DNA from 2 places in the Comamonas sp. JNW genome. Region 2 is predicted to be linked to the other one. Evidence: riboswitches for the same ligand, from Rfam matches in the RefSeq annotation. Region 2 holds a riboswitch; the other holds the start of a gene.

Region 1 (15,120 bases), on a different contig from region 2:
GCGCGTGATCGCGTACTCCACGCTGTCGCAGCTCGGTTACATGACCATCGCGCTGGGCGTGTCGGCCTACTCGGTGTCGGTGTTCCACCTGATGACGCACGCGTTCTTCAAGGCACTGCTGTTCCTTGGCGCAGGCTCGGTCATCATGGGCATGCACCACAACCAGGACATCCGCTGGATGGGTGGCGTGCGCAAGTACATGCCCATCACCTGGATCACCTTCCTGCTGGGTAACCTGGCGCTGATCGGTACGCCGTTCTTCTCGGGCTTTTACTCGAAGGACGCGATCATCGAAGCGGTGCACGCCTCCAACCTGCCTGCCGCCGGCTTTGCCAACTTTGCCGTGCTCGCTGGCGTGTTCATCACTGCGTTCTACTCGTTCCGTCTGTACTTCATCGTGTTCCACGGTAAAGAGCGCTACGACCAGAACCCCGATGCCCACCATGATGACCACCACGCGCACGACGACCACCACGGCCATGGCCACGATGCCAAGCCGCATGAGTCGCCATGGGTGGTGACCCTGCCGCTGGTGCTGCTGGCGATTCCTTCGGTGGTGATCGGTGCGATTGCGCTGATGCCGATGCTGTTCGGTGACTTCTTCAAGGGCGTCATCTATGTCGACGGCAGCAAGCACGGCGCGATGGCCGAGCTGGCCGAGAAGATCCATGGCTGGATCCCGATGGCGCTGCATGGCTTCACCGCTGCGCCGTTCTGGCTGGCGCTGGCCGGTGTGGTGACCTCCTATGTGTTCTACATGGTCAAGCCCGAGATTCCTGCCGCCATCAAGCGCATGAGCGAGAAGGTCGGTCTGTACCAGGCACTGGAAGGCAAGTACGGTGTGGACTGGGTCTACGAAAACATCTTCGCCCGCGGCTCGCGCGTGCTGGGCAGTGTGTTCTGGAAGGTGGGCGACCAAGGCCTGATCGACGGCCTGATCGTCAACGGTTCCTGGAAGCTGGTGGGCCGCATCTCCGCCCTGGTGCGCTGGCTGCAGACGGGTTATGTGTACCACTACGCATTGGTCATGATTCTGGGTATCTTCCTGGCCATGACGTACTTCGTGCTGCTCAACAAGTAAGGAAGAAGAAAAATGGGATTGTTGAGTCTTGCAATTTGGACGCCCATCGTCTTTGGTACGGTCCTGCTGGCCTTTGGCAAGCAGGAGCAGGCCAAGATGGTGCGCTGGATCGCACTGGTCGGTGCGCTGATAGGCCTTTTGGTCACCTTGCCTCTGTACACCGGCTTCCAGCTGGGTACGTCGGCGATGCAGTTCGTCGAGAAGGCGTCCTGGATTCCACGCTTTGGTATCAACTACTACCTGGGCGTTGATGGCATCTCCTTCTGGTTTGTGCCGCTGACCGCCTTCATCACGGTGATCGTGGTGCTGGCTTCCTGGGAGTCGATCACCGAGCGCGTGAACCAGTACATGGGCGCGTTCCTGATCCTGTCGGGTCTGATGATCGGTGTGTTCTCGGCTCTGGACGGTCTGCTGTTCTACGTGTTCTTTGAAGCAACCCTGATCCCGATGTACCTGATCATCGGTATCTGGGGTGGCCCGAACCGCATCTACGCAGCGTTCAAGTTCTTCCTGTACACGCTGATGGGTTCGCTGCTGACCTTGATCGCGCTGCTGTACCTCTACACCAAGGCAGGCAGCTTCGAGATTCTGGCCTGGCACCAGCTGCCGCTGACGATGACCGAGCAGACCTTGATCTTCTTTGCCTTCTTCGCCGCGTTTGCCGTGAAGGTGCCGATGTTCCCGGTGCACACCTGGCTGCCCGACGTTCACGTCGAAGCGCCTACCGGTGGTTCTGCCGTGCTGGCCGCGATCATGCTGAAGCTGGGGGCCTATGGTTTCCTGCGTTTCTCGATGCCCATCGCTCCTGATGCGTCGCACGAATGGGCCTGGCTCATCATCGCGCTGTCGCTGATCGCTGTGATCTATGTGGGTTTGGTGGCAATTGTGCAGAAGGACATGAAAAAGCTCGTGGCTTATTCGTCCGTCGCACACATGGGCTTTGTGACCCTGGGCTTCTTCATCTTCAATGACATCGGTGTCATGGGTGGCCTGATGCAGATGATTGCCCACGGCTTTGTGTCGGGCGCGATGTTCCTGTGTATCGGCGTGCTGTACGACCGCGTGCATTCACGTGATATCGCTGCCTACGGCGGCGTGGTCAACACCATGCCCAAGTTTGCCGCCTTTGCCCTGCTGTTTGCGATGGCCAACTGCGGCCTGCCAGGCACCGCCGGTTTCATCGGCGAGTGGATGGTGATCCTGGGCGCCACCAAGTTCAACTTCTGGATTGGTGTGCTGTCGGCCACCGCGCTGATTCTGGGCGCTGCGTACACGCTGTGGATGTACAAGCGCGTGTACTTCGGCCCAGTGACCAATGACCATGTGCGCGAGCTCAAGGACATCGGTTGCCGCGAATTCCTAATCCTGGGCATCTTGGCTGCTGCCGTGCTGATCATGGGTGTCTACCCTGCGCCGTTCACCGATGTGATGGGTGCCTCGGTGGCCGACCTGCTCAAGCATGTCGCCGCGTCCAAGCTGTGATGGTCGGACAGAATTGAGAGACTTGAGATGATTGATAACATCAGCTGGCTGGCTATCTATCCCGAAATCGTGCTGTTGGTGATGGCCTGTGTCATCACCATCGTGGACCTGGGCGTCAAGAGCGCAGGGCGCACGCTCACCTACATTCTGTCGCTGCTGACCCTGGTGGTCGTGGCGGTGATCACCGGTATCTATGCCAGCAATGGCAATACGTTCTACGCCTTTGGCAACATGGTCGTCTCCGACGCCATGGGCAACTGGCTCAAGTGCGCTGCGGCGATCGCGATGGCCGTCACCCTGGTCTATGGCCGTGGTTACTCGCGTGACCGTGGCATGCTCAACGGCGGTGAGTACTTCATCCTGTCGCTGCTCGCGCTGCTGGGCATGAACGTGATGATCTCGGGCAACAACTTCCTGATCATCTACCTGGGGCTGGAACTGCTGACCCTGTCGAGCTACGCGCTGGTCTGCCTGCGCCGTGACAACACCGCTGCGGTGGAAGCGGGCATGAAGTACTTCGTGCTGGGCGCGATGGCATCGGGTTTCCTGCTGTACGGTCTGTCGATGATCTACGGCGCCACCGGCTCGCTCGATATCGGTGAAGTGTTCAAGGCGGTGAACTCCGGCCTGATCCGCCACCAGGTGCTGGTCTTCGGTCTGGTGTTTGTGGTCGCTGGCCTGGCCTTCAAGCTGGGTGTGGTGCCTTTCCACATGTGGGTGCCTGACGTCTACCAAGGCGCACCTACGGCCATCACGATGATCGTGGGCGGTGCGCCCAAGCTGGCAGCTTTCGCCATCGTCATCCGCCTGCTGGTGGACGGCCTGCTGCCGCTGGCGATTGACTGGCAACAGATGCTGGCCGTGCTGGCCATCCTCTCGCTGCTGATCGGTAACCTGGCCGCTATTGCCCAGACCAACATCAAGCGCATGCTGGCCTACTCGACCATCTCGCAAATGGGCTTTGTGCTGCTGGGTCTGATGTCCGGCGTGGTCAATGGCAATGTCGAAGCGGCTACCGCTGGCAACGCCTACAGCGCCTCGATGTTCTACGTCGTGAGCTATGTGCTGACCACCCTGGCCACGTTCGGCGTGGTGCTGCTGCTGGCCCGTGAAGGCTTTGAGAGCGAAGAGATCGCCGACTTTGCCGGTCTGAACCAGCGCAGCCCGCTGTACGCTGGCGTGATGGCAATCTGCCTGTTCTCGATGGCCGGTATTCCTCCGCTGGTGGGCTTCTACTCGAAGCTGGCCGTGCTGCAGGCGCTGGTGGCTTCGGGCAGTGGCCTCTATATTGCGCTGGCCGTGTTTGCGGTGATCATGTCGCTGATCGGCGCCTTCTACTACCTGCGCGTGGTCAAGGTCATGTACTTCGACAAGCCCATCACCGCCGCCAAGGTGCATGCACCTTTGGACGTGCGTGCTGTGCTGGTGGTCAATGGCGCGCTGGTGCTGATTCTGGGCATCATGCCCGGCGGTCTGATGAAGCTGTGCTCTGACGCCGTGCTGCGCGCGCTCGCCAGCTAAGCGGCTCGGCAACCGAGCCTGACAAAGCCCGCATGTCTATCACTGCATCCATCTGGTTGGTGATCGTGGCGGGCTTTGTTGCGGCCAATCTGCCATTTCTGAACCAACGTATTTTGGCTGCGGGGCCCCTGTGCCATGACGGCGGCAGTGCCGGCAAGGCCCTGTGGATCCGCCTGGTCGAGCTGGTCGTGCTGTACTTCCTCATCGGGGCATTTGCGATGCTGCTCGAAGGCCGCGCCGGCCAGCGCAGCAGCCAGGGCTGGGAGTTCTATGCCGTCACCGGCACCTTGTTCCTGACCTTTGCCTTCCCCGGTTTTGCCTACCAGTACCTGCTGCGCAAGGTGAGCCGAGCGGGGTGAGACTGTGAAGGTCTTCAACCTGCGCTGCCCTTTGGGCCATATCTTTGAGGGCTGGTTCGCCTCGGACGCCGCGTTCGAGCAGCAACAAAGCCAGGGCTGGCTCAGCTGCCCGATGTGCAACTCGCATGAGATCGTCAAAGGCCTGAGCGCCCCGCATCTGGCGCGCAAATCCAATTCCCTGGCCCCAGCGGCTCCAGCTGCGCCGGCTTCCTCCGCCGCAGCCCCTGCACGGCCTGGTAGTGCGCCGGCGTCGTCCTCGCCATCCCGGGCCTCCCCAACCCCGCTCAGCGATGCCCAGCGCCTGCAACAGGCCTGGCTTGAGCTGTCGCGCCAGATCGTAGCCAATACCGACGATGTCGGCAGCGGCTTTGCCGACATGGCCCGCCAGATGCATGAGGGTGAGGTCGCTGCCCGCCCGATCCGGGGCACCGCCACCCCGGAGGAGCAACGCGCTTTGGTCGACGAGGGCATCGATGTGCTGCCCTTGCTGCTGCCCGAAGCGAGCAAGCACCGCCTGCAATAGGCTGGATCTGTCGCCTTGGCAGCAGCCCGACTGGCTGGCATGCTGCAGCGCCGATGATGCACAGCACGTATGGATGGGCCGGGGCAGGGCCTTTGCATTGTCGCCCGTGCTTGATTTTGATGACAAAAAGACGACCGTTTGTCCCTCAGGTGACTATCAAAAAGTGAGCGCATAAAGCCCACGGGTTAACGCGTACGCAGCCTCACCTACAGGCTTTCCCCAGTGTTGCATCGCAGTATTCTTTCCTAGTATTGGCAGCATCGAAGCGGCGTGCATTTCCAACCCGGAATAGGCGCCGCGCTTTTTTCCAGCGAAGCGGTGCGGTGCCCATGAGTGATGTCATTCTTCAAACCCGAGATCTCACCAAGGAGTTTCGGGGATTCACAGCAGTCAGCAATGTCAACCTGTCGGTGCAGCGGGGCTCGATCCATGCGCTGATCGGCCCCAATGGTGCCGGCAAGACGACATGCTTCAACCTGCTGACCAAGTTCTTGACGCCCACCAAGGGCATCATCCATTTCAACGGCACGGACATCACCAGTGAAGAGCCGGCGCAGATTGCCCGCCGGGGGGTGATCCGCTCGTTCCAGATCTCGGCGGTGTTCCCGCACCTGAGCCTGATGGAGAACGTGCGCATCGCCTTGCAGCGCAAGCTGGGCACGTCCTTCCACTTCTGGAGCAGCGAGCGCACCTTGGACAAGCTCAACGGCCGCGCCGTGGCCTTGCTCGAAGAGGTGGGCCTGGCGCACCTGGCCGACGAGATCACCTTGAACCTGCCTTATGGCCAAAAGCGTGCACTCGAGATTGCCACCACGCTTGCGATGGAGCCCGAGCTGATGCTGCTCGACGAACCCACCCAGGGCATGGGCCATGAGGACGTCGAGCGCGTCACCCAGCTGATCAAAAAGGTCTCGGCCGGGCGCACCATCTTGATGGTCGAGCACAACATGAAGGTCATCTCGACGATTGCAGACCGCATCACGGTGCTGCAGCGCGGCGCCATCCTGGCCGAGGGCGACTACCAGACGGTGTCGCAGAACCCCCAGGTGATGGAAGCGTATATGGGAACCACCGACGGCCAGCTGCAGGGAGCGCACTGACATGAATGAGAAAAACGGAGTGCCTGCACTGGAGATCAGCGATCTGCACGCCTGGTATGGCGAATCGCACGTGCTGCATGGCGTGAACATGCGTGTGATGCCGGGCGAGGTGGTGACCTTGCTGGGCCGCAACGGCGCGGGCCGCACATCGACGATGCGTGCGGTGATGGGGCTGACGGGCTCGCGCAAGGGCTCGATCAAGATCCATGGCGTCGAGACCATCCAGATGCCCACGCACAAGATTGCGCACCTGGGCCTGGGTTACTGCCCGGAAGAGCGCGGCATCTTTGCCAGCCTCTCCTGCGAAGAGAACCTGATGCTGCCGCCGGACCTCAAAACCGGCTCGGCCGGCATGTCGGTCGAAGAGATCTACGAGATGTTCCCCAACCTCGCCGAGCGCCGCCAAAGCCAGGGCACGCGCCTGTCGGGCGGCGAGCAGCAGATGCTGGCCGTGGCCCGCATTCTGCGCACCGGCGCCAAGCTGCTGCTGCTCGATGAGATCTCCGAAGGTCTGGCCCCCGTCATCGTGCAGGCGCTGGCCCGCATGATCGTGAGCCTGCGCGCCAAGGGCTACACCGTGGTGATGGTCGAGCAGAACTTCCGCTTTGCCGCGCCCCTGGCCGATCGCCTCTATGTGATGGAACACGGCCAGATCGTCGAGCAGTTCAGCGCCGATGAGCTCGAAGGCAAGATGCCTTTGCTCAACACCTTGCTGGGGGTCTAGCCCACTTTTTTGCAACCCTGGCGCAGCGCAGACTGCCGCCATGTATTGAGAACAGATATTTTTTAGGAGACAAGATGAAAGCAAAGCTCAAAGCCATTGCCCAGGTGGCATGTTTGGTCGCCCTGTCCGCAGGCGCTGCCCAGGCACAAGAAAAGGTGAAGATCGGCTTCATCACCGACATGTCCAGCCTCTACGCCGATGTGGAAGGCAAGAACGGCGCAGTCGCGATCCAGATGGCCATCGATGACTTTGGTGGCAAGGTGCTGGGCCAGCCCATCGAGATGGTCTCGGCCGACCACCAGAACAAGGCAGACATCGCAGCCTCCAAGGCGCGCGAGTGGATCGATACCGCCGGCGTGACCATGCTGTTTGGCGGCACCAACTCCGGCACGGCCCTGGCCGCTGCCAAGGTGGCGCAAGAGAAAAAGCGCGTCTACTTCAACAGCGGCGCGGGCTCCTCGGCACTGACCAATGAGCAGTGCAGCCCCTACACCGTGCACTATGCCTATGACACCGTGGCCTTGGCCAAGGGCACCGGCGGAGCCGTGGTGGACCGTGGCGGCAAGTCCTGGTTCTTCCTGACGGCCGACTACGCGTTTGGCCACTCGCTGGAAGCGGACACCACCGCCGTCATCAAGGCCAAGGGCGGCCAGGTGCTCGGCTCGGTGCGCCACCCGCTCAACGCATCTGACTTCTCGTCCTTCCTGCTGCAGGCGCAGAACTCCAAGGCCCAGATCCTGGGCCTGGCCAATGCCGGCGGCGACACCATCAATGCCATCAAGGCCGCGCGTGAGTTCGGCATCAACAAGACCATGAAGACCGCCGGCTTGCTGGTCTTCCTGTCTGACATCCACAGCATGGGCCTGAAGAACACCGAAGGCCTGCTGCACACCACCAGCTGGTACTGGGACCTGAACGACGAGACGCGCAAGTTCGCCGACAAGTTCTTTGCCAAGACCAAGCGCATGCCTACCGATCTGCATGCGGCGGACTACTCGGCGACGATGAACTACCTGAAGGCTGTCGAAGCCGTCAAGACCACCGATGCCGACAAGGTCATGGCCTACCTCAAGAGCACGCCGCTCAACGACTTCTACGGCAAGGGCGTGATCCGCCCCGATGGCCGCTACGCGCACGACATGTACCTGGTCGAAGCCAAGTCGCCTGCCGAATCCAAGAAGCCCTGGGATTACCTGAAGGTTCTGTCCACCTTGCCTGCGGACCAGGTCTGGACGACCAAGGCCGAATCCAAGTGCGCGCTCTGGAAGTAAGCACCGCTCACACCTAACCTGCGTCGATGCTGCCTGCTGCGGCTGCCCGCCATCGCTGATGGCACGGGTCGCAAAAGCAGCGGCATGACGCCAGGCGTGTTGTGTTCATTCACTGACTCGTGAGCTTTTCATGGAAATTTTTGGTATCTCATTACCGGCCTTGATGAGCCAGCTGCTGCTGGGTCTGGTCAACGGCTCGTTCTATGCCATTCTCAGTCTGGGATTGGCCGTGATCTTTGGCCTGCTCAATGTGATCAATTTCGCCCACGGCGCTTTGTTCATGCTGGGGGCCATGTTCACCTGGATGGCGGCGTCCTACTTCCAGGTCAATTACTGGGTGATGCTGCTGCTCTCGCCGATTCTGGTGGGCATCATCGGGGTGTTGATAGAGCGCTTTTTGCTGCGCCATATCTACAAGCTCGACCACCTCTACGGCCTGCTGCTGACCTTGGGGCTGTCGCTGCTGATCGAGGGCGTGTTCCGCTCGATCTACGGCGTCTCGGGCCTGGGCTACGACACGCCCGAGCTGCTCGAAGGCGCCACCAACGTTGGCGTGATGCTGCTGCCCAACTACCGCATGTGGGTGGTGGTAGCCTCGCTGATCGTCTGCTTTGCCACCTGGTATGTGATCGAGAAAACCCGCCTGGGCGCCTACCTGCGGGCCGGCACCGAGAACCCCCGTCTGGTCGAGGCTTTCGGTGTCAACGTGCCGCTGATGATCATGCTGACCTATGCGTTTGGCGTGGGCCTGGCCGCCTTTGCCGGCGTGCTGGCAGCGCCCGTCTACCAGGTCACGCCGCTGATGGGCCAGAACCTGATCATCACCGTGTTCGCGGTGGTGGTGATCGGTGGCATGGGCTCCATCATGGGCGCCATCGTAACCGGTCTGGCACTGGGCGTGATCGAAGGGCTGACCAAGGTCTTCTACCCAGAAGCCTCGGCCACCGTCGTGTTCGTGATCATGGTCATCGTGCTGCTGGTGCGCCCGGCTGGCCTGTTTGGCAAAGCGAAGTGAGGTGAGGGGATGAATTCCAAGAAGTTTGCCAAACTGGGGTATGGGTTGCTGCTGCTCGGCATGATCGCTGCGCCGTTCATGGGGGCCTACCCTGTGTTCGTGATGAAGCTGATGTGCTTTGCACTTTTCGCCTGTGCGTTCAATCTGCTGCTGGGCTACACCGGTCTGCTGTCCTTTGGCCATGCCGCCTTCTTTGGTGGTGCGGCTTATGTCACCGGCCATGCGATCAAGGTCTGGCACCTGACGCCGGAGCTGGGCATTTTGTTCGGCGTGGTGTTCGGTGCCTTGCTGGGTGTGGTGTTTGGCTGGCTGGCCATTCGCCGCCAGGGGATTTATTTCTCGATGATCACCTTGGCGCTCGCCCAGATGCTGTTCTTTGCCTGCCTGCAAATGCCCTTCACCGGTGGTGAGGACGGCCTGCAAGCGGTGCCGCGCGGCAAGCTGTTTGGCGTGCTGAGCCTGGAGAGCGACTGGACCATGTACTACGTGGCCCTGGCCATCGTGGTGCTGGCCTTCCTGCTGATCATGCGCACGGTGCATTCGCCTTTCGGCCAAGTGCTCAAGGCGCTCAAGGAAAACGAGCCGCGTGCCATCTCGCTGGGCTATGACGTCAACCGCTTCAAGCTGCTGGCCTTTGTCATCTCGGCTGCGCTGGCCGGTCTGGCCGGTTCGCTCAAGACCGTGGTGCTGGGCTTTGCAACCTTGACTGACGTGCACTGGACGGCATCGGGCCAGGTCATCCTGATGACCTTGGTGGGCGGCCTGGGCCTGCTGTCGGGGCCGATCGTCGGCTCGGCCGTAATCGTCGCGCTGGAAAACAAGATCGGCGATATCGGCACCTGGCTGTCGCGCCTGACCGGCGTCGAGTGGTTCAACACCTTGGGTGAGTCGGTGACCATTGTGACCGGCCTGATCTTTGTGATCTGCGTGCTGGCGTTCCGCCGCGGCATCATGGGCGAGTTGATCGCCTTCATGGACCGCAAGAAGAAATAGCGGGGGCTTGCAGACCCGTCCAAGTCAAAGACCCGCATTGCGCGGGTCTTTGTTTTTGGAGAGGGCGGGGAGGGCGGCGTTACTTCCAGAGCTTGCAGCTGGATTCGGCCTTGGTGGTCCAGACCTCGTCGGGGCTGAGCGTCTTGAGCACCTTGAAGTAATCCCAGGCGCCTTTGGATTCGGCCGGGGCCTTGACCTGCATCAGGTACATCTCATGGGCGTAGCGGCCATCGGGGCGGACAACGCCCTTGGCGTAGAAGTCGGACAGGGGTTCGGCCTTCAGCGCGGCCATCACCTTGTCCGAATCGGTGGACTTGATGCGGTCGGCCGTCTTCAGGTAGGTCATCATCGCCGAGTAATCGGCCGCCTGCAGCGAGGTGGGCATCTTCTTGAACTTCTCGAAGAACCGGTCCGAGAACTTGCGGCTTTCCGGGTTCAGGTCCCAATGCCAGCTGTCGGTGAACATCAGGCCTTCGGTCTGCTTGAGCCCCAGGCTGTGGATGTCCGAGCTGAACAGCAGCATGCCGGCGAGCTTCATGGTCTTGGTCACGCCAAACTCGCGCGCAGCCTTGATGGTGTTGATGGTGTCGCCACCGGCATTGGCCATCGCCAGAATCTGGGCCTTGGAGTTCTGCGCCTGCAGCAGGAAGGACGAGAAATCCGAGGCATTGATCGGATGCCGCACGGCGCCCACCACGCGGCCGCCTGCGGCCTTGATCACCTTGGTGGTATCGGCCTCCAGCGCATGGCCAAAGGCGTAGTCGGCCGTCAGAAAGAACCAGTCCTTGTCGCCCAGCGCCACAATGGCGCCGCCGGTGCCCTTGGCCAAGGCCACCGTGTCGTAGGCGTAATGCACCGTGTAGGGGCTGCACTGGTCGTTGGTTAGCGCGGATGTACCCGAGCCGTTGACGATGATGAGGCGCTTTTTCTCCTCGGCCACCTTGGCCATCGCCAGGCCGGTGCTGGAGGTGGTGCCGCCCACCAGCATCTGCATGTCGCGCTGGTCAAACCACTCGCGCGCCTTGGAGGCGGCCAGGTCGGCCTTGTTCTGGTGGTCGGCCACCATCAGCTCCACCGGCTTGCCCAGCAGCTTGCCGCCAAAGTCATCAATCGCCATCTGCAGCGCCAGCGCCCCGCCCTTGCCATCAACGTCCGCATAGACGCTGGACATGTCGGTGATGAAGCCGATCCGCACCTTGTCTTGCGCCAGCGCACCTTGCGCAAACAGGGCCAGCACACAGCCAGCGGCAGCGGCCGCAATTGCGCGTCGCCGGTGTGGCAGCGCAGAACGCAAAGAGGGCATTGCAGGAACATTCATCGGAAGGTCTCCTTGTTCAAATAGACATGCGTGCAGTGCGGCTGCCAGGTGCGGCGCACCCGTGGGCTGCTGCGCCCCGATGGTTGCAGGCTGCTTGGCGCGCGCCTACTGGGGTAAGCACCAGCGCGGCGCAAAAACGCAGCTGTGCGCGCGGCGCGAAGCGGCTATACTGCTCGCAGCTCCGGGGTGTGCGAAAGCGCTGAGATGCGAAAGGCAGTTGCAAGACTGCTGATTAGCGAACCCGACGAACTTGATCCGGTTCATGCCGGCGGAAGAAGAGCGGGACCCTGAAAGCACAGCGGTGGAAGGCAGGCAGCGTTGCATGGCACGCGCCTGTGGCCACCGGCTACGCACACCCCAGGCGCCTCGCGCACTGGGGTTTTGTCTTTTTGGGGACGGCACCTGTCAGCGCGCAACAGGTGCCGCCATGGCCAGCCAACAGCGGCCACGGCGCAACGCACAGCACGGCCGGGCCGGGGTGTAGTCGATGGGCGTGTTGCGGCCAAGCAGCCATGCCTGGCGTGTTGGAACAGAAGAGGGCCGGCACGTCTCGGAGCGTTCGATGAAATCAACCGCTTTGAGGAGACTGCCATGAACGCCCCTGAGTCCCTGTTCATCCCCGCCACCGGTGATGCCCCCGATGCCGCCCGCTTTGGCGAACTGCTGGCCCAATCACGCCAGCCTTTTCCTGCGTCGACCAAGTCTTACCTGGCCGGTGCCATCCACCCGCAGCTGCAGGTGCCGGTGCGCGATATTGCGCTGACCAACGGAGAGCAGGTCAGCGTCTACGACACCTCGGGCCCCTACACCGACCCGGCCGTGGCCATCGATGTGCGTCAGGGCCTGCCCGCGCTGCGCGCCGAATGGATCGCCGCGCGCGGCGACAGCCACTACTATGTGGGGCGCCAGCGTGTGGCGCTTGATGACGGCAGCAAGCGCGGCGAAGAAGACCTGCGCGTGGCCCAGCTGCGGGCCGAGGCCGCCGCGCTGCAGCGCCAGCCGCGCCGCGCCAAGAGCGGTGCAAATGTGACCCAGATGCACTATGCGCGCAAAGGCATCATCACCCCCGAGATGGAGTATGTGGCCCTGCGCGAGAACGGCCGCCGCGAATGGATGGCCGAGTACCAGCGCGATGCTGCGCGCGAGGCGCGCCTGGCGGGCAACAGCCTGGGCGCTGCGATCCCCAAGATCATCACGCCCGAATTTGTACGCGACGAGGTGGCGCGGGGCCGGGCCATCATTCCGGCCAATATCAACCACCCCGAGATCGAGCCGATGGCCATTGGCCGCAACTTCAAGGTCAAGATCAATGCCAATATCGGCAACTCGGCCGTGACCTCGAGCATCGAGGAAGAGGTCGAGAAGCTGGTCTGGGCGATCCGCTGGGGCGCGGACAATGTGATGGACCTGTCCACCGGCAAGAACATCCACACCACGCGCGACTGGATCGTGCGCAACTCGCCGGTGCCCATTGGCACGGTGCCGATCTACCAGGCGCTGGAGAAAGTGGGCGGTGTGGCCGAGGACCTGACCTGGGACATCTTCCGCGACACCCTGGTGGAGCAGGCCGAGCAGGGCGTGGACTATTTCACGATCCATGCCGGCGTGCGCCTGGCCTATATCCACCTGACGGCCCAGCGCCGCACCGGCATCGTCTCGCGCGGAGGCTCCATCATGGCCAAGTGGTGCATGGCCCACCACCGCGAGAGCTTCCTCTACGAACATTTCGAAGATATCTGCGACATCATGAAGCAGTACGACGTGAGCTTCTCGCTGGGCGATGGCCTGCGCCCGGGCTGCGCCTCGGACGCGAATGACGAGGCCCAGTTTGCCGAGCTGGCCACCTTGGGTGAGCTGACCCAGCTGGCCTGGAAGCACGATGTGCAGACCATGATCGAAGGCCCGGGCCATGTGCCCATGCACATGATCCAGGCGAACATGACCGAGCAGCTCAAGCACTGCCACGAGGCGCCGTTCTACACCCTGGGCCCGCTGACCATCGACATCGCGCCGGGCTATGACCATATCGCCAGCGCCATCGGTGCGGCGATGATCGGCTGGTTTGGCACCGCCATGCTCTGCTATGTGACGCCCAAGGAGCACCTGGGCCTGCCCGACCGCGATGACGTCAAGCAGGGCATCATTGCCTACAAGATTGCCGCGCACGCAGCCGATGTGGCCAAGGGCCACCCGGGGGCCCGGGCGCGTGACGATGCACTCAGCCAGGCGCGCTTTGACTTCCGCTGGGAGGACCAGTTCAACCTGGGGCTGGATCCGGACACGGCCCGCGCCTTCCATGACGAAACCCTGCCCAAGGACAGTGCCAAGGTGGCGCATTTCTGCTCGATGTGCGGGCCCAAGTTCTGCTCGATGAAGATCACCCAGGAGGTGCGCGAGTTTGCCAAGAACCAGGGCGTGGCCGAAGAGCAGGGCATTGCCGTGGGCATGCAGGCCAAGGCGGCGGAGTTCAACCGGGCGGGGGGCGATTTCTACATCCCGATCGCCAGCGACACGACGGCCAGGTAAGTACGCGGCGGGCGTTGACCCCATGCGGCCACCACCCGGTGGCCGCATTGGCGCCTCGGTGTCAGCAACATTTGCTGCGCTGCACTAAACTGCGGACTGCCATCTGCCAGCCTCTTTCAACGCCAGAAAGCCCTTTGCCATGAACGTCACGCAAGCCATGCAAGAGCGCCGCTCGGTGCGCGCCTTTTTGCCCAAAGCTCCCTCTGCCCAAGCCGTGCATAGCCTGATCGCCGATGCGGCCCAGGCGGCATCGGGCGGCAACCTGCAGCCCTGGCGGGTGGTGGCGCTGGCGGGCCATGCGCTGCATGAACTGACCGATGCCATTGCAGATGCGCAGCCGCTGCCCGAAGGCGGCAACAACTACACCTACCCGCCCAATCTCTGGGAGCCGTATCGCACGCGCCGCTTCAAGAACGGTGAGGACCTGTACAAGACTATCGACATTCCGCGCGAGGACAAGGCCGCGCGCCTGGAGCAGCTGGCTAAAAACGGCCGCTTCTTTGGCGCCCCGGTGGGCCTGCTGGTATTTGCCGACGAGCGCATGGGTTATGCGCAGTGGGTGGACCTGGGCATTTACCTGCAGTCCCTCATGCTGCTGGCCACCGAGCGCGGCCTGGCCACCTGTGCCCAGGGCTACTGGCGCCGCTATGGCGACACAGTGGAGCGGGTGCTCAAGGCGCCAGAGCCTTACCGCGTGGCCTATGGCATTGCGCTGGGCTATGAAGACCTGACGGCGCCGATCAACAGCCTGCGTGCCGACCGCGCACCCTTTGGCGACTGGGCGCAGATGCGCGGGTTTGACTAAAGCGGCTCAACGGCCGAATCAGACCGCGATATAGCGGTCCTTGCGGTGGTTCATCGCGACGATCAGGTTCAGGATCACGGCGCCTGCAATCGACCAGGCGACCGACACGGCCGGAACCAGCCACAGCGCGAACGCCACGATGAGGCAGTCCAGGCCCATCTGCACCTTGCCAGCCGACCAGCCATGGCGCTCCTGCAGGTAGAGCACCAGAATGCCAAAGCCGCCCAGGCTGACCCGGTGGCGGAACAGAATCAAAAAGCCTGTGCCCAGCAGCACACCGCCAAGGATGCCAGCCAGCGGCTGGGACACATAGGAGATGGCCAATAGCGCTGGCAGCAGCTCGGTGAGCCAGGACGTGGCCACTACCGCGATAAAGGTCTTGACCACAAAGGCAGTGCCCAT
Region 2 (15,120 bases):
CGGTATGGATCTGGAGCCCCCGCATGTTGATTCGCCCTGCCCGTCTCACCGACGCCGCAGATTTACCAGCCATTGAAAAGTCTGCCGCCCAGCTGTATAGCGGTGCCGCCGGCCTGGCCTGGCTGGCAGACGGCCCGCTGATAGCGCAGGCTGCGCATGAAAGCCGCATCCTCCAACAATCGGTATGGGTGGCCGAGACGGATGAAGGTGTGCTGACCGGTTTCATCAGCACGGAGATTGTCGACACCGAGCTTCATATCTGGGAGTTATCCGTCCACATGGACTGGCAGCGCAGGGGCATCGGCGGCCTGCTCATGGCCAGTGCGTACCAGCACGCCCTGGCACAGGGGCTGAGCGCGCTGACCTTGACGACGTTTTCCGATGTGGCATGGTGTGCCCCTGCTTATGCCAGGCTGGGTTTTCAGCAGCTGCTGCAACCCGGGCAACGCCTCCAGGAAACCCTGGACGCCGAAGCCCTGCATGGATTGCCCCCAGGCAGGCGCATCGCAATGCGGCTGCCCATGGGCATGTTCACGCCGCGGCACTGATCAAGCTATGGCGCTTGCGGCGAGCCCTGCCCTGCCTCACCACCGAGCGTCTCATCCGGTCAATCCGGATTCTTCATAAAGTGAAACCGCATCAAGGTCCGCTCACGCGCCCGGCCGTGGTCCACCACCGGCTGCGGGTAATCGCGCCCCAGCTGCAGACCGCAGGCCTGCTGCTCCAGCGGCTTCATCGCAGCGGGAAAGTGGATATACCGGTCAGGCACCTTGGCGAGTTCTGGCAGATAGCGACGGATGAACTTGCCATCCGGGTCAAAACGCTCGGACTGGGTGATGGGGTTGAAGATGCGGAACCAGGGCTGGGCGTCGCAGCCCGTCGACGCCGCCCACTGCCAGCCGCCATTGTTCGATGACAGGTCATAGTCATTGAGGTGCTGGGCAAAAAAGCGCTCGCCCGCGCGCCAGTCAATGCCCAGGTCCTTGGTCAAAAAGCTGGCCACCACCATGCGCAGGCGGTTGTGCATATAACCGGTCTGCAGCAGCTGGCGCATGGCGGCGTCCACCAACGGGTACCCGGTGCGTGCCTCGCACCAGGCCTGCCACAGCTCAGGGGCGTCGTCCCACTGCACCTTGTCGTAGATGGGGCGGAACGACTGGGTCACCACCTGCGGGTGGTGCCAGAGAATCATCGCGTAAAAGTCGCGCCAGGCCAGCTCCGACAGCCAGGTCTGCGCGCCCTCGCAGCCCGTGCGCGCCTGCGCCACGGACAGGGCGGCCAGCTGGCGGATCGACACGGTGCCAAAGCGCAGATGCACCGACAGGTAGGAGACGCCCTTGACCGCCGGAAAATCCCGCGCGTCCTGGTAGGCCGCCATGCGCGGCAAAAAATCCTGCAGCAGCAGCTGCGCGCCCCGGCTGCCGGTGGGAATCTTGAGCGACGCCAGATTGCTGGGCTGAAAACCCAGATCGGCCAGCGACGGAATCGCCTCGCCCTTGGGCAATGCCGCCAGATGCCCGGCATAGCGCGCCACCGGGTAGGCCTTGCACTGGAAGGCATCAAGCTTTTGCAGCCAGGCGCGCTTGTAGGGCGTGAACACGCTGTAGGGATGGCCTTGCTGGGTCAGCACCTCATCGCGGTCCAGCAGCACCTGGTCCTTGTAATCGCTAAAGGCGATGCCGGCGGCTTGCAAATCGCCGGCCACGCGCGCATCGCGGGCAATGGCCTCGGGTTCGTAGTCGCGGTTGGTCAGCACCTCTTGCACGCCCAGCGCCTGCGCCAGCTGCACCACCTCTTGCACAGCCGGCCCATGGCGTACCAGCAGGCCCGCACCCGGCGCGCCGCTGCCCGCCGCCAACTGGCGCAGGTCATCGTCCAGCGCCAACACACTGGCATGGATAAAGTCCACCCGCCTGTCCTCGCGCGTGGGCAGCAGATCGAGGATGTCGGTGTCAAAAACGAAGACGCAATACACCTGCTCAAAGCGGCGCAAGGCATGGTAGAGAGCGGCATGGTCGTCGCAGCGCAAATCGCGACGCATCCACACCAGGGCGCGGCTGGCCATGGTTGATGGGTTTCCTGTTCTGGTTTTTGATGCAGCGGATGGCAAGGCGGCAGCATGTAGTCCCAAGCTGGCCCCGCCATCCCAAGGGCGCTATTGTGCCGTGGCAGCGCGCCGCTGCATGTCAGCCAACAGGCTGGATGCCGCTTCCTTCTTGGGCTCGCGCGATGCTTTGCCTGGTCTTAGCGAAGCCGCGATCCGTCCGGGTTCTGGGCTTCTTCGTCGCGCCGGCTGGGATAGAAGGGTTTTTTCTCGTCAAGTCCATAAAACAGCTGGCCATGGATGCCCATCGCCTGCGCCTTGGCAAGCCGCCGGGTCCATAGGCTATCAAAGGCTTTGTCCAAGGCCGCCGCATCGGGTGCAGCTGCATAGACGTCGTCGATGAAGGCGATGTCCTGGCCGCTGGGGAAGATCAGCGCGAACTCCTGCTCCGTCGCAGCAAAGATGTCGTAGACGCAGTTCAGCGCGCCATCGATGACCTGGATGTTTTTCATGGATGTCGTGGTGCGGCAGCTGGGCCGCTGGCCAGCAACCGCGCTGCCCGGCTCAGTCGTCCGCAGCGGGGGCTGTTTCCAACCAGACGATGCTAGCCGGGTGGTGTTGCGCTATGGTGTCGAGCGCGCCAGCCAAAGTATCTGTGTCTTTCGGGTCCAAGGCGTAGTCAAAGCGCGAAAGGCCGCTCCCTGCCATAGCGCTAAACGCCTCTTGGGAAATCGCATTCAAGCCGCACCACAACGGCTGGCCCGTTTTTTCTGCTGCGATCAAGGCCTGCTGAAGGCCTTCGGGGGTGATTGCCAGGAAGACCATGGTTGTCCGTTTCTGCTGATCAGTCTTTGCGAGGACCCGAGGGGCCCTGGGTGCCATAGCATACTGTGCGTCCGTAATCAGCTCCAAGCACCAATATGAGTACCTGGGAACCCGTCACCGTCGATGCGTTGGAAGCGATTGTTGAAAAGCAACTCTCCAACTGCAGCACAGCGCAACAGGCGCTTTTCACTGGATGTCGGCAGCCTTTTTACCCGGTCCCCATCCATCGCCTGGGCCAGCTAGAGCAGGTATTGGTCGTCGCCCACCTCCCCCACGGCCTGCTGTATTTCGAAGATGTCGAAGACGGTTTTGAGGTGGGGGAGCTGCAGCAGGACGGTGCACTCCATCCCCACAGCTGCGACCAGTTGGAGCTCAGGCATGTACTGCCACGGGAGAACGACTGAGGTTTGCGCCGCCTGATCGCCCCATCAGCGCATCACCAAGCCCCCATCCACCAACAACACCTGCCCCGTCATAAACCGGCTCAGGTCCGATGCCAGAAACAGCACCGGCCCGGCCACATCGTCGGGGCTGGCCAGGCGGCGCAGCGGGGTGGCAGCCATCAGCGATTCGCGGAAGGACTCGCGGGTTTGCGCGCTGCCCTGGGTGGGGTAGACGAGGCCCGGGGCGACGCAGTTGACGCGTATGCCAAAGGGCCCCAGCTCGCTGGCGAGGTTGCGGCTAAAGCCCACCAGCGAGGCCTTGGCCGTGCTGTAGTCGTGGTAGGCAACGACAGGGTGTTCCACCAAGTTGCTGCTGATATTGACAATGCTGCCCCGGGCGCGCTGGCGCATCTGTGGCAGCACGGCGCGGCAGACATGGAAGGCGCCGCCCACGGCGGCATCGAACTGCGCCTGGTAGTCGCTCCAGGCCAGTGCATCGAGCGGCTGGCGGCGCTCGGGGTCAAAGGCATAGGGGCGCAAGGCGTTGTTCACGACGATGTCGATGGGCCCGGCCTCTTGCGCAATGGCCTGGGCCATCGCGTCCACCGCGGCCGGGTTGCCCACATCAGCCTGCACGGCCCAGGCGTTGCCGCCAGCAGCCTGGCAGGCGGCCACGGTCTGGGCCGCTGCTGCCTCATTGGCCAGGTAGTTCACCGCCACGGTGGCGCCTTCGCGCGCAAAGGCCTGGGCGATGGCCGCTCCAATGCCCCGGCTGGCGCCGGTGACCAGCACCACCTTGCCGCGCAGATTCAAAGCACTGCTCTCCAGCATCTCAGGCCCCTGGCAGCCAACGGCTGTCGACCACATCGGCCACCTTGATGGGCTGCTGCACCATGCCCAGCGCATGGTAGGCGTCCGCGCCCTTTTGCAGCGCAGCCAGGTCAAAACTGCCCAGCGGCGCGACCTTGCCCTGCACCCGCAGGGTGGGCTGGGCCGAGGCATTGCGCAGCGCAATCACATCGAGGTTGATATCGCGCTGGGTGCCATCGATCGCGCGCTTGGTGGCCAGGGTGGCGGCCTCTTCGGGCTGGGCGATCATCCATGCCGCGCTGTCACGGTAGCCGCGCAAAAAGGCCTGCAGCAATGCCGGCTGCTGCTCCAGCGACTGCCGGCGCACCACAAACATATCGCTGGACATATTGAGGTAGTCGCGCACGGGCATCACATGGACCTCGCCCATGCCCTTGCGCAGGCCCACGGCCAGGCCGGTGTCAGTGGCGGCGGTCGCATCGACCTGGCCTTGCATCAGCGGTGCAAAGTTCAAAAGGCCGGTGACGACAATGCGCACGTCCGATTCCTTGAGCCCCGCCTGGTGCAGCATCACCAGCAGGTTCTGGCGCGTGCCGCTGGCGAGGCTATAGACGCCAATGGTCTTACCCTTCAGATCCGCCGGGCTGCGGATGCCGCTCGAGCGCAGCGAGACGACATTGAAAACGTTTTGCGGGTAGATGTCGTAGATGGCGACCAGCTTCTCGCCCTTGTCCAGCGCCATGAAGAACGAGCCCGGGTCGGTAAAGGCCACATCGCCCTGCCCGCTCAGGATATTGCGGATCGCGTCGCCACCGCCGGCACCGGGCAGGTAGGTCAGATCCACCCCTTGGGCCTTAAAAAAGCCCTTGTCCGGCTCAGCCAGGATATTGGTGATCTCGCTGATCGGCTTGCTCCAGCCGGCCAGGCGAATCTTGCCGCTGACCGGCGCGGCAGCGCCCGCTGTGATGCCCTTGCCCGCCAGGCCCAGGCCAAAGAGGCCGGCAGAGGCGCCCAGCCAGCGGCGGCGCGAGAGGGAGGAGGTCAGAAAAGGTGCAGACATAAGCGGTCCATCCAGAAGCAATCGAGCAAAAATCTAAAAATCAACGGCGCGGGCCTGCCGGGGCGCCAGCGACTGCATGGCCACGCAGCAATCTGCGCTCCAGCAGCAGGCAGGCCTGGTACAGCAGCAAACCCAGCGCCGCAATCAGCAAGAGCGCGGCAAACATCAGGCTGGTGTCCATCATTCCCTGGGCGGCAATCACCACCGCGCCCAGCCCTTGGCTGGCGCCCATGAACTCTGCCACTACCGCGCCCACCAGCGCCAGCACCACGGCCACGCGCAGGCCCGCCAGAATGGCGGGCAACCCCATGGGCAGCTTGAGCCGCAATAACGTCTGCAGACGGCTGGCCCCCAGCATGCGAAACAGCTGCAGGCGCTGTGCATCGACCTGGCGCAGGCCCGTCAAGGTGTTTTCCATCAGCGGAAAAAAGCAGACCAGCGCCGTGATCAGCACCGTCGGCAGCATGCCAAAACCAAACCACAGCACAAACAGCGGCGCCAGCGCCAGCTTGGGGACCACCTGGCTGACGACCACATAGGGCTTGAGCACGCGCTCCAGCAACACCGACTCGGCCAAGGCCATACCCGCCAGCAAGCCAAAGCAGGCACCGGCCGCCAGGCCGAGCAGCACCGCTTGCACGGTGGCCGCCACATGCGGCCAAAAGTAGCCGGACGCGAGCCCCGTCCACAAGGCCTGCAGCACCGCCGACGGCACGGGCAGCACCAGGGCCGAGATGCCGCCCAGGCGCCCAGCGCCCTCCCACACGGCCAGCAGCAGCACCAGCAACGCAGTGGCCCAGAGCCGGGCTATCAAGAGAGGGTTCATGCGCTGGCCCCATCCATCGCGGCACGCACCTGGGCCGCATAGGCGTTAAAGGCCGCGCCATGGCGCATGGCCTGGGTGCGGGGCGTCGGCAGGTCAATGGCGATATCGGCCACCAGGCGCCCGCCATGCATCAGCGCCACCCGGTCCCCCAAGTACACGGCTTCGTTGATGTCATGGGTGACAAAGAGCACGGTGGTGCCGCGCGCGCGGCAGCTGCGCAGCAGCTCATCCTGCAGCTCGGCGCGGGTGATGGCGTCGAGCGCGGCAAAGGGCTCGTCGAGCAGCAGCAAGGCGGGCTCACGAATCAAGGCCCGCGCCAGCGCCACCCGGCTTTGCTGCCCGCCGGATAGCTGCCCGGGTTGCTGCCGGGTCAGCGACGCCAGGCCAAGTTGGGCCAGCAGCTGCTCGGCGGCGTCACGGTCCTGCGCCGTAGGCTTGCGCTGCAGCGACAGCGGCAGCAGCACATTGTCCAGCACCGTCAGCCAGTCCAGCAAGGTGGGCGACTGGAACATCACGCCCAGCTGCGGGCCGGGTGCGGCCAGGCTACCACCAGCCCGCACAATGCGCCCGGCCTGGGGCTGCAGCAGGCCGGCGACCAGCTGCAGCAAGCTGGTCTTGCCGCAGCCGCTGCGGCCCAGCAGGCAGTGGAAGGCGCCTTGCGCCATCTGCCAGCGCACGCCATCCACGACAGGCGGCTGGCCCGGGTAGGCAAAGCTAAGGTCCTCGATATCAATCCATGCCATCGCGCCGCCCTTCAGTCTGCGTAGCGCGCCAGCGGCTGGGCGGCGGCCTCGGCAGCGGCATCGATCTCGGTCATCCGCACCAGGTCGAGCAGGCTAAAGCGCCCGTCATGGTGCCAACCGGCTTCGGGCATGCCCATGGCGCCCAGCGCGCTGATGCGGGTGACGCCGGCGGCCCCCAGCAGGCCGGCGAGGCGGTACAAATCCTCGGGGCCCACGGCCAGGCCTGCGCTCTGCAGGTAGTCACGCTGGGCTGCTATCAACGGCACCACCTGCTCCAGACTGTCCACCCCCACGACGACAATGCTGCGGTAGAGCGCCGTGGGCGCCAGCGGCTCCAGGCTGTCGCTATAGGCCACGCTCCAGGGCGCATCGGCCGGGCCAATCAGCTGCGGGGCGGCGCCATCATCGGCGGGCGCACGCCACTCCAGCGACTGCTGCCAGCGCGCCATGCCGGCGCCCTCTTCCAGATCCAGCGGGCGGCGCGCAAAGCGCTGCTGCAGGTTGGCGAGCTCGGCGGCCAGGTAATCGGCAAAGGCGCGGGGTGAGACCGTGGCGCCCCGCTCTACATAAAACACATGGGGCGAGTAGCAGCCTTGCTGGTCATAGCGCATGACATCCCAGGCTGCCAGCCGCGCATGGGCCGGCGCTTTGACGGCATCCAGTGCCGCCCTACCCACCATGCCAAAACCCAGCTTGTGGCCATGGGGCAAAAAACGCGTGGTCACCGGCAACTGCTGGCGCAGCGCGGCCAGGGTCTGGTTGCTGCCATAGGCCATCACGGTATCGGCCTCGGCGTAAAGCACCTGCGCGCCTTCGGCGCTGTCGCCCGTCTGGGCGCCGCCGGGCCACCAGACCACGGCCAGGCAGTCGGCCAAGGGCGGATGGACTTCGACCAGCAAACGCGCAAACCAGCCGGCAAACAGCGGCTCGGCACTGGCCAGCTTGCCGACGCTAGGCGCTTTGACGAGCAGGCCGCAAACCAGGCTCCACAGCGACAGCGCCGGCACATTGCCGGCCCAGCTGTGCAGCAGCAGGCCGGGGCCATAGGCACGCACCGCTCCGCCCTTGGCGGCGGGCACAAAGCCGTCCAGCACACGGGGGTTGGCAAAATCCTCGCCCACAAAGCGCCACAGCTGGGGCGCGCGAAAGGTCTTGAACAGGCCGTTGAGCCCCAGGCGAACCATCGCCGCGTCATAGCCGCACACCAGCGGGAGGCAGGCATCGATCTGGCGGCGATAGGGGTCGGCAGGGTCCAGCAGGCGGGCGATGGCGCGGTCAATCGCCGCCACAATCTCGGCCAGCGGCATCGGCTGCAGCTGGCGCTGCGCGGCGGCGCGCACCCGCTCGGTGAGGGCCTGCATCTGCGCGCCGGTCAGCACCGGCACCTCGACCTCCAGGCGCTGGCCCGCGCGCTCAAACACCAGCACCTGCCAGCGTACCTGACTTTCCTCCAGGCCTGGCAGGTAGCCGGCCCGCATGCGCCCGGCCATGCGCTCAGCGGCTTGCGGCTGCATCATGCGCGCGCCGCTTGCACAAACTCATCGACGGCCAGCGAGCAGCCTTTGGCGGCGGCCCCTTCGGCCCGGCCCAGCAGCAAAAAGCCGCCATCGGCCCACAGGCCCACGTCTTCGGTCAGGATGGTGCTGACCGCGTTGTAGTTGGCCAGGTCGCAGTGCACCAGAATGCCGCGCTCGCCAGGCGCTACGCTGCGGCCGCTGACGGGCTCGACCAGGCGCGAGCGAATCCAGTGCGGGCCGGACTTGACCGAGGGCAACGTGGCATTGCCGTTGTCGTAGAACTGGGTGCTCAGCTCGGTCATGCCATACATGTTGATGCACAGCTCGGGCGGCACGCCCAACAGTTCGGAAAGGCCGGCATAGAAGTCGGCCAACGGCAGCTCACGCGACTGGCCCTTGTAGCCGCCGGTATCCAGGATGCGGCTGCCCGCTGGAAGATGAAAGCGGCGGCCCTGGGCACGCAGCGCATCCATCACATGCACGAGGCTGAAGCTGGCGCCCAGCAGTGCATAGGGCTGGCCGCTGCGCTCAGCCGCTTCCAGCGCGGCGCAGAGCCCGGCCATATCCAGGCCCTCCGGCCCGAGAAAATAGCGGCTCTCCGGTGTGCCAAAGCTCGACTTGGCCAGTGCCAGGTAATGCGCCAGCGACGAGTTAGGCATGGCCGCCTCATCAGGGAACAGGATGCCCATTGGCATGCGCGCTGTGCCCTGCATAAAGCGGGTGGCGAAATGCTGCTGCATCGACAGGTCATACACCTGCAGGGCAGGATGAAAATGCCGGCCCCGTGCCGCGCGGCCCGTGGTGCCACTGGTCATGAAGACACGCTCGGTGGACGACGGCGGCTCGCTGCGCAGCTCCAGTGCCTTGAAGGCGTCGATGGGCACAGCCGGGATATCGCTCCAGGTCTTGACCGTGCGGGGGCTTGCGCCACGGCGCTGGCAAAAGCTGCGGAACGGCGTATTGGATGCGTATTGGTAGGCAAAAAGACGCAGCGCGAGCTGGTCAAACTGGTCATCGGTGCAGCCATCCATTGCGATGAATGCAAGCAGGTCTGCGACCAGCGTATCGGCCTTGTCCATGGAATTCCTTCGAGAGCGGTGAGGTCATGCTCCGAAGGCTCCCCCCATGCGCGCAAGGCGCCCCTGGCAGGGACTTGGCTCTTCTTCCGCCGGAATGACCCGGTTCAAGTTCTCGGGTGTAGATCTCAGCACTGGCGTGCACCCCGGAGCAGGCGCCATCTTACCCCAGGGCTGCTGGGTCACCGCCATCCACACTGTCAAGCCAAGGCCTGCACCACGGCCAATCCAGCCACCGGGGCCAAGCCCAAACCAGGGAAAACACCAGGGCCACCGCGATGGTGCAAGGCGCCGAGGGCGCAGTCGCACACGCACCAAGCCAAGGCATTTTTTGCGCATTCCTGCACCATATCCAGGCAAGGACATCACCACCTAACCCATTGTGGTGCTTTGCAAATTTTCTGCACCAGGTCAAAGCGCGCCTGCTGGAAATCACCTAGTCCGCAACCCTTTCCATCCGCGATTCAGTCTGTTAACTTATGTCCTGTCGACAGACGACTGTCGCTAGACGACATAAATTTAATGAGGACAACAATGCTTGCAATGGCTGATGCCGACGTCCAATCCGGCTACGACAAACCGCATACCGACAGCGAACAGCGCGTTCGCGAAGACCTGGCCGCCGCCTACCGCCTGATGGCCCATTTCGGGATGGACGACAGCATCTACACGCACATCTCGGCGCGGGTGCCAGGCCGCACTGACCAGTTCCTCATCAACCCCTTTGGCACCCTGTTCAAGGACATCACGGCCAGCTCGCTGGTCAAGATCGATGCCGAGGGCCGTATCGTCGAGGACACGCCCCACGAGGTGAACCCGGCCGGCTTTGTGATCCACAGCGCTGTGCATGCGGCCCGCCATGACGCCGCCTGCGTCGTGCACTCGCATACCGAAGCGGGCGTGGCGGTGTCCTCACTGCAATGCGGCCTGCAGCCGAGCAACCAGTGGGCGCTGCAGTTCTACAACCGCGTGGCCTACCACACGTTCGAAGGCATCGCGCTGGATCTGCATGAGCGCGAGCGCCTGGTCGCCGACCTGGGCAGCACGGCCAAGGCCATGGTGCTGCGCAACCACGGTCTGCTCACCTTGGGCCACAGCGTGGCCGAGGCCTTCATCCTGATGCTCAACCTGGACCGCGCCTGCCGCGTGCAGCTGGCCATCCAGTCCAGCGGCCAGGCCATCAACCCCGTGCCGCCCGAGGTCTGCGAGCTGACCGCCCGCCAGTACGAGAGCGGCGACACCGATGTGATGCCCGGCCAGCCCAAGCGCGCCGACCCGCATGAGCGCGAATGGCAGGGCCTGCTGGGCTTTTTGCAGCCCCCGGGCCGCAGCCACTACCGCGACTGAGGACCTCTCGACCCTTGCATGCCGCCGCCTTTGCGGCCCCACCGCCGCAAGCCCAGCCGGGCCAGGCACCCCTTGATACCAAGACAGGAAGCAACCATGATCAATCGGCGTGAACTTATCTCCTACAGCCTGGCCGGTGCCGGCCTCAGCATCGCGGGCGTGCCCATGGCAGCGTTGGCGCAGCAAACCAAGGGAACGATCAATGTGATGGTGCAGCCCGAGCCCTCGGGCCTGATGCTGGGCATTGTGCAAAACGGCCCCACCCAGCTGGTCTCCGGCTATATCTACGAAGGCCTGCTGCGCTACGACGACAAGCTCGAACCCCATGGCCTGCTGGCCACGGCCTGGAGCCGCTCCGACGACGGCCTGACCTACACCTTCAAGCTCAAGTCCGGCGTCAAGTGGCACGACGGCAAGCCCTTCTCTGCCGATGATGTGGTGTTCTCGGTCGACAAGTTTCTGCGCAAGACCCATGCCCGCCTTCGCGCCTCGCTCGAGCCGCTGGAGAGCGTGCGCGCCATCGATGCCAACACGGTGGAGTTCAAGCTCAAGTACCCGTTTGGGCCCTTCATCAGCCTGTTCGATACCGGCTCGATGCCGATGATCCCCAAGCACATCTACGAAAACACCGACTACGCCACCAACCCGGCCAATGCCAAGCCGATTGGCACGGGCCCCTTCAAGTACAAGGAATGGGTGCGGGGCTCCTACATCCAGCTGGTGGCCAATGAGCTCTACCACACCAAGGGCGAGCCCATGGTGGAGAACCTGTACTTCCACATCATCCCGGATGCGGCCTCGCGCGCAGCAGCGTTTGAGTCCGGCAAGGTCGATGTGGTGCCCGGCGGCGCGGTCGAGTTCTTTGATGTGGCCCGCCTGGCCAAGCTGCCTGGAGCAGCGGTCACCACCAAGGGCTGGGAGTTCTACTCGCCCCATTCCTGGCTGGTGCTCAACAACCGCAAGGCGCCCTTTGACAACCCCAAGTTCCGCCAGGCCGTCATGTATGCGATGGACCGCGAGGCCATGGTCAAGGTCGCCTGGCAGGGTTTTGCCAAGACGGCTGCCGGCCCCTTCAACCAGCATGTGAAGTTCGCCTCGGGCGACGTCACCAAGTACCCGCGCGATCTGAACAAGGCCAAGGCCTTGCTCAAGGAAGCCGGCTACAAGGGCGAGACCGTCAAGCTGCTGCCGCTGCCTTATGGCGAATCCTGGCAGCGCCTGGCCGAGATGATCCGCCAGAACCTGATCCAGGCCGGCATCAAGGTGGAGACCACCGGCACCGATGTGGCCGGCTGGAACCAGCGCACCGCCGAATGGGACTTTGACATGGCCATCATCTATGTCTACCAATACCCCGATCCTGCGCTGGGCGTGGCGCGTACCTACACCAGCCACACGATTGCCAAGGGCTCGCCGTTCAACAACATCGAAGGCTATGTCAACCCCAAGGTGGATGCACTGTTTGACGCCGGCGCCAAGGCCCTGACCGATGCCGACCGCGCCAAGGCCTATGCCGAGGTGCAGAAGATCCTGACCGAAGAGGTGCCGGTGGCCTGGTTGCATGAGATCAACTTCCCCACGCTCTACCGCACCAAGATCAAGAACCCGATCAGCTCCGGCGTGGGCTTGAATGACAGCCTGAGCCGTGCGTCCATAGCTTAAGGCCCCGCCGGTTGCGGCCTAGGCCGCAGCGCCTCTCTTCTTGCTGAACTCTGCACGCTGCCAGCCCCCCGCTGGCGCGTGCGGGATGGCAGCGCTTTTGTCTCGCTCCAAGGTCTCCCCGCTATGAACCGCCTCCGCTACATGTCCGTCCGGGTGCTCCAGGGTCTGCTGGTGCTCATGTGCATAGCCACCGTCAACTTCATGCTGATCCGGGCAGCGCCCGGCGACCCGGTTGCCGTCATTGCCGGTGAAGCCGGTGCCTCGGACCCGCAGTTTGTCGCCCAGCTGCGCGAGCAGTTCGGTCTGGACAAGCCCGTCACCACCCAGCTGGCCAACTACCTGGGCCACATCACGCAGCTGGACCTGGGCTTTTCCTACCGGCAGCAGCGCCCGGTGCTGGATCTGATTGCCGAGCGCCTGCCCGCTACCTTGCTGCTCACCGGCAGCGCGTTTGTGATGTCGCTGATCTTTGGCGTGGCCTTGGGCGCCACGGCCAGCCGCCATGTCGGCAAATGGGTGGACAGCGCCATCACCTTTGTGGCGCTGGTGTTCTATGCCACGCCGCTGTATTGGCTGGCCATGATGGCGGTGCTGGTGTTCTCGGTGCAGCTGAGCTGGCTGCCCGGTTTTGGCTACTTCACCGTCGGGAGCGACGCCACCGGCTTTGCCCGCGCCTGGGACATTGCCCAGCATCTGGTGCTGCCGTCCCTCACGCTGGCGCTCTTTTATATGGCGGTCTATGCCCGCATGACCCGGGCCTCGATGCTCGAAGTCGCGCAGATGGACTTTGTCAAAACCGCCCGCGCCAAGGGCGTGCGCATGGGCCGCATCCAGCGCCAGCACATTCTGCGCAATGCCTTGCTGCCCATCGTTACCTTGGCGGGCATCCAGGCCGGCGGCCTCATTGGCGGCGCGGTGCTGACCGAGACGGTGTTTGCCTGGCCCGGCATTGGCCGCCTGATGTTCGATGCCCTGCTGCAGCGCGACTACAACCTGCTGCTGGGCTGCTTCCTGGTTGCAGCCGCCGTGGCGGTGCTGTTCAACCTGATCACTGATTTTGTCTACACCCTGGTCGATCCCCGGATCGAGCTGGGCTGAAACGGAGCCTTGCGATGACTGCTATTTCCGAGCCGGCCCTGGTGGCCGCTACGCCTCCCGCCAAGAACAAGCACCGCTCGACCTTCTGGAGCCGCTTTTGCCGCAACCGGGGCGCCCTTTTGGGCCTGGCCATCTTGCTGGTCGTGGCGCTCTTGGTCTGCTTTGGCCCGCTGCTGGCCGCGCACAACCCCTGGGACATGGTCGAGCAACCCTTTTTGCCGCCGATGGAGCGCGCAGGCTTTGCGATGGGCACCGACACCATGGGCCGCGACATTCTCTCGGGCCTGGTGCTGGGCGCGCGCATTTCGCTGCTGATCGCCGTGATCTCGACCCTGGTGTCGCTGCTGATTGGCGTGGGCATTGGCGCGGTATCGGGCTACTTTGGCGGCTGGGTCGATGCCAGCCTGATGCGCTTTACCGAAATGTTCCAGTCTGTACCCAGCTTTGCACTGGCCCTGGTACTGGTGGCGATTTTTGAGCCCTCGGTCAACTCCATCATTGTGGCCATTGCGCTCGTGTCCTGGCCGCCGGTGGCGCGCCTGGTGCGCGGCGAATTCCTGACCCTGCGCCAGCGCGACTTTGTCGCCGCCGCCCAGCTGGCTGGCCAAAGCACGCCCCGCATCATCCTGGCGCAGATCCTGCCCAATGCCGCCTCGTCCATCGTGGTGATGGCGTCCCTGATGGTGGCCACCGCCATCCTGCTGGAATCGAGCCTGAGCTTTATGGGCCTGGGCGACCCCAACCTGATGAGCTGGGGCTACATGATCGGCTCGGCCCGCACCGTGCTGCGCCAGGCCTGGTGGATGGCGGTGTTCCCCGGCGTCGCCATCCTGCTCACCGTGCTGGCCTTCAACCTGGTGGGCGAGGGGCTGAACGACGGACTCAATGCGCGCCAGGACGGGAAGACACGATGAACGCCTACTCACACGAAGCCCTGCATATGCTTGCACAAATGCCTGACCAGCCTGCCACCCCAGAGCCGGTGCTGACCGTGCGCGGCCTGGACATCCGCCTGCCGCTGGGCGCCGACCGCGCCTTGGCCGTCACCCAGGCCAACCTGCAGATCCTGCCCGGCCAGACCCTGTGCGTGGTCGGTGAATCGGGCTCGGGCAAGTCCATGATCGCCAACGCCATCATGGGCCTGCTGCCCCGCCCCAAGGTGGAGCCCGTCGCTGGCGAGATCCTGTTTGACGGCAAAGACCTGCTGAGCCTGAGCGAAGACCAGCTGCGCGAGCTGCGTGGCAGCCGCATGGCCATGGTCTTCCAGGAGCCGATGACGGCGCTGAACCCGGTGATGCGCATTGGCGACCAGATGGCCGAGGCGCTGGATGCCCACCTGCAGCTGCCCGCTGCCGACAAGCGCCGCCGCATCATCGCGGCCCTCACCGATGTGGGCCTGCCCGAGCCCGAGCGCCTGATCGACGCCTATCCGTTTCGTCTCTCGGGCGGCCAGCGCCAGCGCGTGATGATCGCCATCGCGATGCTGCTCGAGCCCAGCCTGTTGATCGCCGACGAGCCCACCACGGCGTTGGATGTGACCACGCAGGCGCAGATCCTGCAGCTGATGCGCGCGCTGCAGAAAAAGCGCGGCATGGCCATGCTGTTCATCACCCACGACTTTGGCGTGGTAGCCGAGATTGCCGACCATGTGGTGGTGATGCAAACCGGTGTGGTGGTCGAAGCCGGCCCAGCCGGCCAGGTGCTGCGCAACCCCCAGCACGCCTATACC

The links. A riboswitch is a leader RNA that binds a small molecule or an ion and turns the genes downstream of it on or off. The one in region 2 is predicted to bind thiamine pyrophosphate.
Region 1: linked by a shared signal. The riboswitch ahead of thiC (phosphomethylpyrimidine synthase ThiC) and the one ahead of DCO45_RS17110 (long-chain fatty acid--CoA ligase) in region 2 are both predicted to bind thiamine pyrophosphate.

The regions. Positions count from the first base shown of each region.
Region 1 is NZ_QETI01000006.1:191,315-206,434, forward strand. Features, by position in the region: gene nuoL (NADH-quinone oxidoreductase subunit L) at 1-1,081, shown strand, start outside; gene DCO45_RS11240 (NADH-quinone oxidoreductase subunit M) at 1,094-2,563, shown strand; gene nuoN (NADH-quinone oxidoreductase subunit NuoN) at 2,591-4,084, shown strand; gene DCO45_RS11250 (DUF2818 family protein) at 4,117-4,443, shown strand; gene DCO45_RS11255 (DUF1178 family protein) at 4,448-4,966, shown strand; gene DCO45_RS11260 (ABC transporter ATP-binding protein) at 5,296-6,066, shown strand; gene DCO45_RS11265 (ABC transporter ATP-binding protein) at 6,068-6,790, shown strand; gene DCO45_RS11270 (ABC transporter substrate-binding protein) at 6,865-8,061, shown strand; gene DCO45_RS11275 (branched-chain amino acid ABC transporter permease) at 8,192-9,076, shown strand; gene DCO45_RS11280 (branched-chain amino acid ABC transporter permease) at 9,086-10,069, shown strand; gene DCO45_RS11285 (ABC transporter substrate-binding protein) at 10,149-11,372, opposite strand; TPP riboswitch at 11,560-11,681, shown strand; gene thiC (phosphomethylpyrimidine synthase ThiC) at 11,979-13,913, shown strand; gene DCO45_RS11295 (nitroreductase) at 14,053-14,718, shown strand; gene DCO45_RS11300 (YitT family protein) at 14,737-15,120, opposite strand, start outside.
Region 2 is NZ_QETI01000012.1:91,974-107,093, forward strand. Features, by position in the region: gene DCO45_RS17060 (GNAT family N-acetyltransferase) at 24-548, shown strand; gene DCO45_RS17065 (deoxyribodipyrimidine photo-lyase) at 608-2,065, opposite strand; gene DCO45_RS17070 (hypothetical protein) at 2,245-2,556, opposite strand; gene DCO45_RS17075 (hypothetical protein) at 2,609-2,869, opposite strand; gene DCO45_RS17080 (hypothetical protein) at 2,965-3,273, shown strand; gene DCO45_RS17085 (SDR family oxidoreductase) at 3,298-4,083, opposite strand; gene DCO45_RS17090 (ABC transporter substrate-binding protein) at 4,085-5,122, opposite strand; gene DCO45_RS17095 (ABC transporter permease) at 5,163-5,948, opposite strand; gene DCO45_RS17100 (ABC transporter ATP-binding protein) at 5,945-6,691, opposite strand; gene DCO45_RS17105 (acyl-CoA reductase) at 6,703-8,208, opposite strand; gene DCO45_RS17110 (long-chain fatty acid--CoA ligase) at 8,205-9,287, opposite strand; TPP riboswitch at 9,352-9,443, opposite strand; gene DCO45_RS17115 (class II aldolase/adducin family protein) at 9,828-10,631, shown strand; gene DCO45_RS17120 (ABC transporter substrate-binding protein) at 10,728-12,293, shown strand; gene DCO45_RS17125 (ABC transporter permease) at 12,417-13,391, shown strand; gene DCO45_RS17130 (ABC transporter permease) at 13,406-14,305, shown strand; gene DCO45_RS17135 (ABC transporter ATP-binding protein) at 14,332-15,120, shown strand, end outside.